One region of the Streptomyces sp. NPDC101194 genome, then DNA from elsewhere that is predicted to be linked to it. Evidence: riboswitches for the same ligand, from Rfam matches in the RefSeq annotation. Region 1 holds a riboswitch; each other region holds the start of a gene.

Region 1 (2,192 bases):
AGTTCGTCGGCGGCGACCTGTTCGCCGTGGCGGACACCCCGCACGGGGTGCGGCTGGTGGTCGGGGACGTACGGGGGAAGGGGCTCGACGCCGTGGAGTCCGTGGCGGTGATCATCGGCGCGTTCCGGGAGGCGGCCGAGCAGGAACGTTCTCTGGAGGGCGTGGCTCAGCGGCTGGAGCGGGCGCTGGCGCGAGAGGGAACGGGGCGGAGCGGGCTGGACGTGGTCGAGGGCTTCACCACCGCCGTACTGGCCGAGATCCCGTCCGGGCTGTCGCGGGTGCGGATCGTCAACCGTGGTCATCCCGAGCCGATCCTGCTGCATCCGGACGGAGCCCTGGATGTGCTGGGGCCGTCGGTGCCCGCGCTGCCGCTCGGGATGGATCTGGGGGTGTGGCCCGACCGGGCGGACGAATGGGATCTGACGGCGGGGACGACCCTGCTCCTCTACACCGACGGTCTCTCCGAAGCGCGGAACGCCGACGGGGTCTTCTACGATCCGGCTGCGCGGCTGCGCGGGCGGATCTTCCCGGGACCCGAGGAGCTGCTGTCCGCCCTGACCGACGACGTGCGGCGGCACACGGGCGGCGAGACCACCGACGACATGGCGCTGCTCGCGGTCGTACGTCCCGCGGAGGGGCAGCCGCACCGGCGCAGGACGGTGAAGATCGTGGGACTGGACACGATGTGACGGGTGGGGCGGGTGCGTGGTGCGGACCGGGTGGAGTGCCGGACGGGCATGCCACCGTGCGTAACCGAAGCACGCCGCTCCGCATAACATTTGACGCAACGTCAGAATCCGGGTAATGGCTGAGGGGCGATCAACTCATCCGATTCCACCCGGTTATGTCCCGTAAAGTCCAGGCCAAAGACGTGAACGATCAGTGGGAACAGCTTGGAATAGGGCCCGGGTGTCTATTAACGTTCGATAACGCAGCGCGGTCGTCCCAGCCGTCGTCAGTGGCGGCACCGTGCGCGAGCGCCGAATTCCGCAAGGGAACCGGGGAACCACCTACATGGGGTGAATCGGACACCTGTGTCTCGTGAGAGGCAGAGGCGCCCGTAGGAGACCTTCCTGCTCCGAACCCGTCAGCTAACCCGGTAGGCGAGAAGGAAGGAAAGGAGTGCGCCCAAGTGGCGTCCAACAAGCCTGCCCCCGAGGCCCCCGCGCGGTTCACCTCCGACTTCGGCCCGGGCGGTGACTTCGGCACCGGTTCCGACTACGGCCTCGGATACGGCCCCGGTCTCGCCTCCGACGCCGGTTACGCAACCACCGGGACGAGAACGGCGTTCGGGACCGGCTACGGCACCGAGCCGGGCGGCGACTTCACCGGTGAGTTCGGGTCCGGTGAGTTCAGCGGGTCCGGCGATCCGGCAGAGCTCCGCGGGGGATTTCGCGCCGACGGCGTCGGTGAACCCGAACGAAGCCGGGACGAGTGGAACCCCACCGAGGAGTCCGTCCGCCCCGTGCGCGGCAAGCACCGCGTCGCCAAGCAGCGCAACGGACTTGCCCGTAGCTCCACCGTGCTCGGGGTCGGCGTCATCGCGGCGGTCGGCGCGGGCGGCATTGCCACCGCGCAGAGCAAGCCGGCGGTCTCCATCTCGCTTCCCGATTCCATCGCGGACAACCTGCCCGACGCCAAGTCGCTCCCCGGCGTGGGGTCCCTGTTCTCCGGCGAGTCCGAAGCCGACAAGGCCGAGGCCGTCGCCGCGTCCGCGCCGCTCACCACCGCCGGCATCACCACCGCCGAGGCCCAGCGGGGCGCGACGGACGCGGGCGAGGCGCTCCGTGCCCGTATCCTCCAGCAGGCCGAGCAGCAGCAGGACGCCGCCGACGCCGAGGCCAGGGCCGCCGAGGAGAAGGCGGCCGCGGAGAAGGCCGCCGCCGAGGCCAAGAAGCAGCAGGACGCGGCCGAGGCCAAGATCGCCGCCGAGAAGAAGAAGGCGGAGGAAGAGGCCAAGAGGAAGGCGGAGGCCCTGCGGCTCGCCAAGCTGGCCGCCAGCTACGCCATCCCGACCTCCTCGTACACGATCACTTCGACCTTCGGCGAGGCCGGCTCGATGTGGTCCTCCGGCTACCACACCGGCCTCGACTTCGCAGCGCCGACGGGCACCCCGATCAAGGCCATACACGGCGGCACCATCAAGTCGGCCGGCTGGTCCGGTTCGTACGGCTACCGCACGGTGCTGGAGC
Region 2 (2,192 bases), on a different contig from region 1:
TCCACATCCCCGGCCTCGATGGCGCGCAGCGCGGCGCGCCGCTCGGCGATGCCGAGGGCCGCGTCCACACGCAGCGTCGTGTCGAGGGTGATGTTCTGCGGCAGGTAGGCGAGGCTCCCGCCGACCGTCACCGAGCCCCGGGTGGGACGCAGCCGGCCGGCCAGCAGTCGCAGCAGGGTGGACTTGCCCGCGCCATTGGTACCGACGAGCCCGGTACGGCCGCGGCCGATGCTGAGCGAGAGGCCGTCGAGGACGGTCGTGCCGTCCGGCCACTGGAAGGACAGCGCCGAGCAGGTGAGCGAAGCGCTGGGGGCAGTGGGTGTCGCCATGGTGATCCTCGCAGTCGCAAGCGTGGTGAAGGGGGCTTCGTATGCGAGCACCACGCAGCGACCGTGCCGAGAAGGAGGGTGCGGCGGTCCGGAAGGTCGAAGGACGGCTGAGGCACCGAGGTCGCATCCACGCGGGGTCACGGGCAGGGGAAAGCACTGCTACTGCGTGACAGGCGTACGGCGGGAGCCGTACGGCGCGATGTTCGCGAACCTCAGATGCGCAACGTCCACCTCTATCGGAGACAACAGGGCCGCTCGGAACGATAACGAGCCGCAGGACGAAAGGCAAAGCCCCGAGGTGACGGAGCCGTGTCGGACGTGGTCGGGCCGATGCGTGGGTGCGCCGGAGCGAAGAGCCTTCGAGCGAGCGACCCAATGTCACTGTATGACCGATTTGTCAAAAATTAATAACTTCGTCAATAAAGGGGCTTTCTCTACCTACTGCACCATTTGAACACCAAGGGAAATATCCCTTTTGCGGCTTCGTGGTGTGAGTCACGTTCGAGGGGTTCGAAGGTCTCGGCGACCGGCGCGCTTCCCTTCTGTGCAAGGAAATCCGGCTGCGTGGTGTGAGCTGGATTACGGCGAATTCCATTAATCGATCTTGGAATGAAATGTGATCCAGAAATAGGGGCTTGTTCCTTTTGGTGTTTCTCGCCTACGGTCACCGTCAATCCGGACGGAACGCCAAATCCTGCCGCCGTCCGAGAATCCGACCCACTCACGTACGGCAGGAGCGGGGGACCCAGGTAAGCCGCCGGTCCGGTATCCGGAACGGCTCGGGGTGAAGTCGCATTCGCGTGCGGCCGGACATCTCCAGTCCGAACCCGACAGCTCACCTCGCAGGCGACGGAGAGGAATTCAGCATGTCCACAACGGGTAAGCACGGTCGCCGCAAGTCCACTTCGCTGACCCGCGGCTTCATTGTCGCGGCCACCGGCGGAGTCGCCCTCGTACTTCCGCTGGTGGGTGCCGGCTTCGCCTCCGCCGCGCCGGCGCAGGCCGCCACCGCAGCCAAGGCCGTGGCGTCGAAGAGCGCCACCGCCGAGGGAGTTTCCGTACAGAAGGCCGCGCCCGCGACGTATTCCGTGGTCGCCGGCGACACCCTTTCCAAGATCGCAAGAGCGCATTCCCTCAGCGGTGGCTGGCAGAAGCTGTACGCGGACAATCGAAATGTCATCGGTGACAATCCCGGTCTGATTGCCCCGGGTATGACGCTGACTATCGGGGCAGCCGCCCCTGCCGCGACCACCGCGAAGACCGCCGCCGCATCGGCTGCGACCACGTCCGCGGCGAAGCCCGCGACGTACGCGAACAATCTGGACGGCTGGATCAGGGAAGCGCTGGCCGTCATGGCCAAGCACGGAATCCCCGGCAGCTACGACAGCATCCACCGCAACATCATGCGCGAGTCCTCCGGTAACCCGCGGGCCATCAACAACTGGGACTCGAACGCTGCCGCGGGAACGCCCTCCAAGGGCCTTCTGCAGATCATCGACCCGACGTTCCGCGCCTACCACGTGCCCGGCACGTCCATGGACAGCTACGACCCGGTCGCCAACATCACCGCAGCGTGCAACTACGCCGCCGACAAGTACGGTTCGATCGACAACGTCTTCGGCGCGTACTGACGTACAGGGGCACCGAAAGGCGGTTCAGGACCGACGGGTGGCGAGAGGCCGGAGACTTTTCCGGCAACGGACCACCCACCGGTCAGGGGCCGCCTTTCGGCTGTTCGTCGACAAGAGTCGCACGCGGCGTCGATGTCAGGTGGCAGGCCGACGGGAGCCCGGAACGGTCACATGGCGGGCGAGCCAGGACAGCAGGGGTGCCAGTTCCTCCGCCGCCACGAGCACGGAGTCG
Region 3 (2,192 bases), on a different contig from region 1:
GGCCGGTTCCTGCGCCTCCGTACTGCTCGCCGCAGGCGCTCCGGGCCGACGGCACGCACTGCCGGGAGCCCGGGTCGTCGTACAGCAACCCGCGCTCAGCGAGCCGGTGCAGGGCCGGCCTTCCGACCTGGAGATCGAGGCCCTGGAGCTGGAACGGGTCCGCGAAATGCTCATCACACTGCTGGCCCGCCACACCGGCCGTGACGCAGAGCGGATCGCCACCGACATCGAGCGCGATCTCATTCTCGACGCCCCGGGCGCCAAGGCGTACGGCCTGGTGGACCACCTCACACAGAACCGGAAGTCATCGCTCCCCACGTATGGCACGAGGTGAACGCCCGGTGCAGCCGCCACACTTGCCGCAACTGCCCGCACTGACCCGCGCGGAGGGGGAGTTCATCGACCACTACCTCGAAGTCCTCGACCAGTTGGGCCGGATCAATCCGGCCCGTGGCAGCGACACCTACGGCGCGTTGCGCGCCGCGCAGGCACTCGTGTCCCGGGCGGGCGCGCTGCGGGATGCCCTCGCGTCGATGCATGAACGCGGCGAGGCGCAGATCCACACGGGAACCCTGGCACGAGCGCTGCGCGTACTGGACGGGGAGCGGCGGGCCGGACGTGTCACCGTACCCCCCGCTCCGCCGAGTTGATCAGTCTCCACCGGCCCCGGCACCGCCGGGGTCCGGTCGGCTCCCCCACCCCCGCCGACAGCCGGGATTCGGCCAACTCCCGTACACGACACGCCCGGTGGGTACATCGAAATTCCTCGCTCGTTCGGCGTAGGAAGCCCCCCTCACGACGGATATCTCAACTTGCGCTTTTCAGATGACCAGTGAACGGAATCAACGATTCCAGTGCTGGTACGAGACGGGTCCCGGTGAACGACCCCACCCGAGAGTGCGCCGCCTCCACCCGAACGGGTCATTCGTGATGATCCACGCAAATCATCGCTTCCCTTCGGAAATCCGGCAGTCGGTGAGTCAAGATCCCTGGGACGACAAGCCCCCGTCACCGCGACGGGGCGGTCCGGGCGGACGCCGAGTCCTGCCGTCGTCCGGATGTCTGGTCGACAGAAGTGGATCGGCAGGAGTGGAGGACCCGAGCACAACGGGTCGGCCGGATCACCGGTCGATCCTCGGGGTGAAGCCGCCGAGCGCGGCCGGGCAACTTCGCCAGCCCGAACCCGACAGGTCATCCTTCACAGGCGGCTGACGAAGGGTTGCGCATGACTGCGCAGGTTCATGTCCCGTCTCTGCTCGTCCGGGCCGGTACGGCCTCGGTTCTGACTCTCGCCGCCGTCGGCGGCACCGTGCTCGCCCCCGGCGCCACGCCGGAGGCCCAGGCGGCGACTCCCTCGATGAAGGCGCTGAACATCGCCGCGTCGAAGAAGGGGGCGCCGTACCGGTGGGGGGCCACCGGTCCCAACCTCTTCGACTGTTCGGGACTGACGGTCTATTCGTTCAAGAAGGCAGGCAAGCGGCTCCCCCGCACCGCCCAGCAGCAGTACAACAAGACCCGCCATGTCTCGGCCTCGCACAGGAAACGCGGCGACCTGGTCTTCTTCCATTACGGTCGCAGCGTCTACCACGTGGGGATCTACGCCGGCCACGGCAAGATCTGGCACTCGCCGAGGACCGGCGCGGTGGTCCGACTGGAGAAGATCTGGACGAAGCGCGTCTACTACGGGCGGGTCGGCTGACCCGTCCGGCGGATCCTCACCTCCCTCCGGCCCCGACCCGCCGGCGGTGCACCGCCCCGTGCCGCTGATCCGCTCGTCACCGGTGCGGGGCGGTCACCCGACCCGACGCGGCACGCCCTGCGTCGCTCCCGCCCTCGGTCAGCCCTGCACGGGGATGCTCCAGGGAAGCGCGATCCAGACCGTCTTGCCGCCGTCGGCGGTGGGGGTGACGGTGAGCCGGCCGCCGCACTCCTTGGCGAGACAACGGATGATCACCATGCCGCGCCCGTTGTCCTGCTGAACGGCGGCGGGCAGCCTGCGGGGCCAGCGTGGGTGACTGTCCGTCACCCCCAGATAGAGCTGTTCCTCCTGCTCCAGTCTCAGGTCCACGGTGAAGGTGGGCGACTGCCCGAAGGTGTGCTGGACGGCGTTGGTCGCAAGCTCCGAGACGATGAGGCGGATACTGTCGGCGAACTCGGTGTCGACGGTCAGGCCCCATTCGGTGAGCACCCGG
Region 4 (2,192 bases), on a different contig from region 1:
GGGGTTCCCCCGGGAGTCGAGGATTTCCCGGGCTACGACGACGTCGATGGACGGCACGAGGCATCTCCTTCTGGGATATGACACTGGTTGTGCAGGGTCACTTTGGCCTTGCGACAAGAGCCTAACCGGCCCGGCCCGCTCAGTCGGACGACCGCCCGTCCCCTGGGACGAAAAAGGACCCAAGAGCGAGCATTACAGGGCAAACAGCCAGAATTTTACTGGCCGGTAACTACAAAAGTTGAACGATCATGCACGTCCCGGGGCCTGCCCGGAGACCTGCCTCGCGCGGGCCCGCCCCTCCCGTTATGACGCGACACCGAGACGACGCGCCCCGCCGGGACGGAGCTGCCGCGCATACAGAGGTGACGCGCCCGCGGAAGCAGGGGGCCACACGGAAACCCCGGCCCGGCGCGTACGGGGGAACGCGCGCCGGGCCGGGGTGCTCAGGGAGGAGAGGTCCCGGACTACTTCGTCAGGTGCAGCTGCTGACCCGGGTAGATCAGGTCGGCGTCCTTGACGATGTCCTTGTTCAGCTCGAACAGGTGCTGCCAGCCGCCCTTGACCTTGTGGTCGGCGGCGATCCTGCTCAGGGAGTCGCCGGAGACGACCTTGTACTCGCCGTCGCCCTTCGCGACCTTCTGACCGGTCGGGGTGGTGACGGTCTTCTTCGACTCGGCCTGCGGGGCGGCGGAGCGGTCCGAGCGGTTGGTGGCGGGGGCCTCGGCGCGCTCGGCCTTCTTCGGCTGCGACTGCCGCTCGGGCGCGGCCGGGGTGCTCTGCCGCGTGGCACCGGAGGCGGTCTTCGAGGAGGAGCCGGTGTCGACACCCGGGTCCACACCGTCGTTGCGCAGGTTGCCGGCGCCGGCGCAGCCCCAGGCGCTCGGGCCCTGCATGGCGAGGAGCTTCTCGGCGGCGGCGATCTGCTGGGCCTTGGTGGCCAGGTCGGCGCGGGGGGCGTACTGCGTACCGCCGGCGGCGGCCCAGCTGGACTGCGAGAACTGCAGACCGCCGTAGTAGCCGTTGCCGGTGTTGATGGACCAGTTGCCACCGGACTCGCACTGCGCGACGGCGTCCCAGGTGGCGACGGAGGCTGCGGAGGCACCGGTCGCACCCATCAGCGGGACGGCGACGGCGGTACCGGCGACACCGGCGAGCGTGGCGACACGGACGGCCTTGGACGGGCGGCGGTGCTTGCCCTTGCTGGAAAACAGCATGGAACTTCTCCTCACCGACGCCTACGAGGTGAGCTGTCGGGTTCGGGCCAAGTGAGTTGCCCGGTCGCACGTCCTAGCGCGCGACTTCACCCCAAGCCGTCCCTGATCCGCTTTTCGACGATCAGGCCGGCGCCTACCTGGGTCCCCCGCTCCTGCCTACGGCGCTTTACGCGTCTGTTCCCTTCGACCGACGGCAGGATTCGGCGTGACGGTCGACGGGGCCCGCGGTGCGAGCGGTTCCGACCGTAAACACAGGCAACCCCCACATTCAAAGATGGACACATCGGACAATCAGCCCTTACTTGCATCTGAGGAACCGTCGTTTTCGCAGGTCGGAGGCGATGCGGAAGCGCAACCCGGACGCGACACGCCAGTTGACGTAAAGAGACCCATGTCTCACTTACGCATAAGCGGACATAGGTCCCTGAACTACCCCGGTTTTTGAGGCTCCATTAGCCGATTTTCAGACCGCTCTCAGTCGGCCTTCACATCGATACGGAGGCTCTGGCCAGGGAGGATGAGGTCCGGGTCGGAGCCGACCGTCCCCTTGTTGGCCTCATAGAGCGCGGGCCAGCCGCCGGGAACCTTCTGTGCATCAGCAATCGCCCAGAGGTTGTCGCCGGAGCGGACGGTGTACGTGCCGTCGGCCGCCGACGCGCCCGCGTGGCGGGCGTCGCCGCCACCGCGGGAGGCATGACGACCCGACTCGCGGTCGACGCCGCCGTTCGCGCCCCGGCTCCCCTCGGGCGCCGGGGCGCCGCGATGCTTGCCGCTCACACCATTGGACGAGTCGGACTTACGGGGAGAATCGGACGCTTCGGGGGACGGATCCGAGGACGGGGCGACCGACCCGGTGGCCGAAGGCTTCGCGGAGTGCCCCTTCTTCGCCGCCGACTTGCCGTGGGCACCCGAGTGGCCGTCGGCCCTGTCCGACGGCGTGGCGGTCTCGGAGGGGGTGGCCGACTCGTCGTCAGCCGA

Evidence for each region. A riboswitch is a leader RNA that binds a small molecule or an ion and turns the genes downstream of it on or off. The one in region 1 is predicted to bind cyclic di-AMP.
Region 2: linked by a shared signal. The riboswitch ahead of ACIRP2_RS21995 (transglycosylase SLT domain-containing protein) and the one ahead of ACIRP2_RS16710 (M23 family metallopeptidase) in region 1 are both predicted to bind cyclic di-AMP.
Region 3: linked by a shared signal. The riboswitch ahead of ACIRP2_RS29230 (C40 family peptidase) and the one ahead of ACIRP2_RS16710 (M23 family metallopeptidase) in region 1 are both predicted to bind cyclic di-AMP.
Region 4: linked by a shared signal. The riboswitch ahead of ACIRP2_RS24340 (transglycosylase family protein) and the one ahead of ACIRP2_RS16710 (M23 family metallopeptidase) in region 1 are both predicted to bind cyclic di-AMP.

What each region holds. Positions count from the first base shown of each region.
Region 1 covers NZ_JBIWOS010000004.1:21,345-23,536, reverse strand. The annotation lists gene ACIRP2_RS16715 (PP2C family protein-serine/threonine phosphatase) at 1-689, shown strand, start outside; cyclic di-AMP (ydaO/yuaA leader) riboswitch at 969-1,121, shown strand; gene ACIRP2_RS16710 (M23 family metallopeptidase) at 1,133-2,192, shown strand, end outside.
Region 2 covers NZ_JBIWOS010000005.1:515,452-517,643, reverse strand. The annotation lists gene ACIRP2_RS22000 (ABC-F family ATP-binding cassette domain-containing protein) at 1-329, opposite strand, end outside; cyclic di-AMP (ydaO/yuaA leader) riboswitch at 1,033-1,191, shown strand; gene ACIRP2_RS21995 (transglycosylase SLT domain-containing protein) at 1,196-1,960, shown strand; gene ACIRP2_RS21990 (DUF2461 family protein) at 2,096-2,192, opposite strand, start outside.
Region 3 covers NZ_JBIWOS010000009.1:164,361-166,552, forward strand. The annotation lists gene ACIRP2_RS29220 (ATP-dependent Clp protease proteolytic subunit) at 1-334, shown strand, start outside; gene ACIRP2_RS29225 (hypothetical protein) at 342-650, shown strand; cyclic di-AMP (ydaO/yuaA leader) riboswitch at 1,036-1,221, shown strand; gene ACIRP2_RS29230 (C40 family peptidase) at 1,226-1,699, shown strand; gene ACIRP2_RS29235 (ATP-binding protein) at 1,838-2,192, opposite strand, start outside.
Region 4 covers NZ_JBIWOS010000006.1:404,978-407,169, reverse strand. The annotation lists gene eno (phosphopyruvate hydratase) at 1-57, opposite strand, end outside; gene ACIRP2_RS24340 (transglycosylase family protein) at 465-1,214, opposite strand; cyclic di-AMP (ydaO/yuaA leader) riboswitch at 1,218-1,388, opposite strand; gene ACIRP2_RS24335 (transglycosylase family protein) at 1,689-2,192, opposite strand, start outside.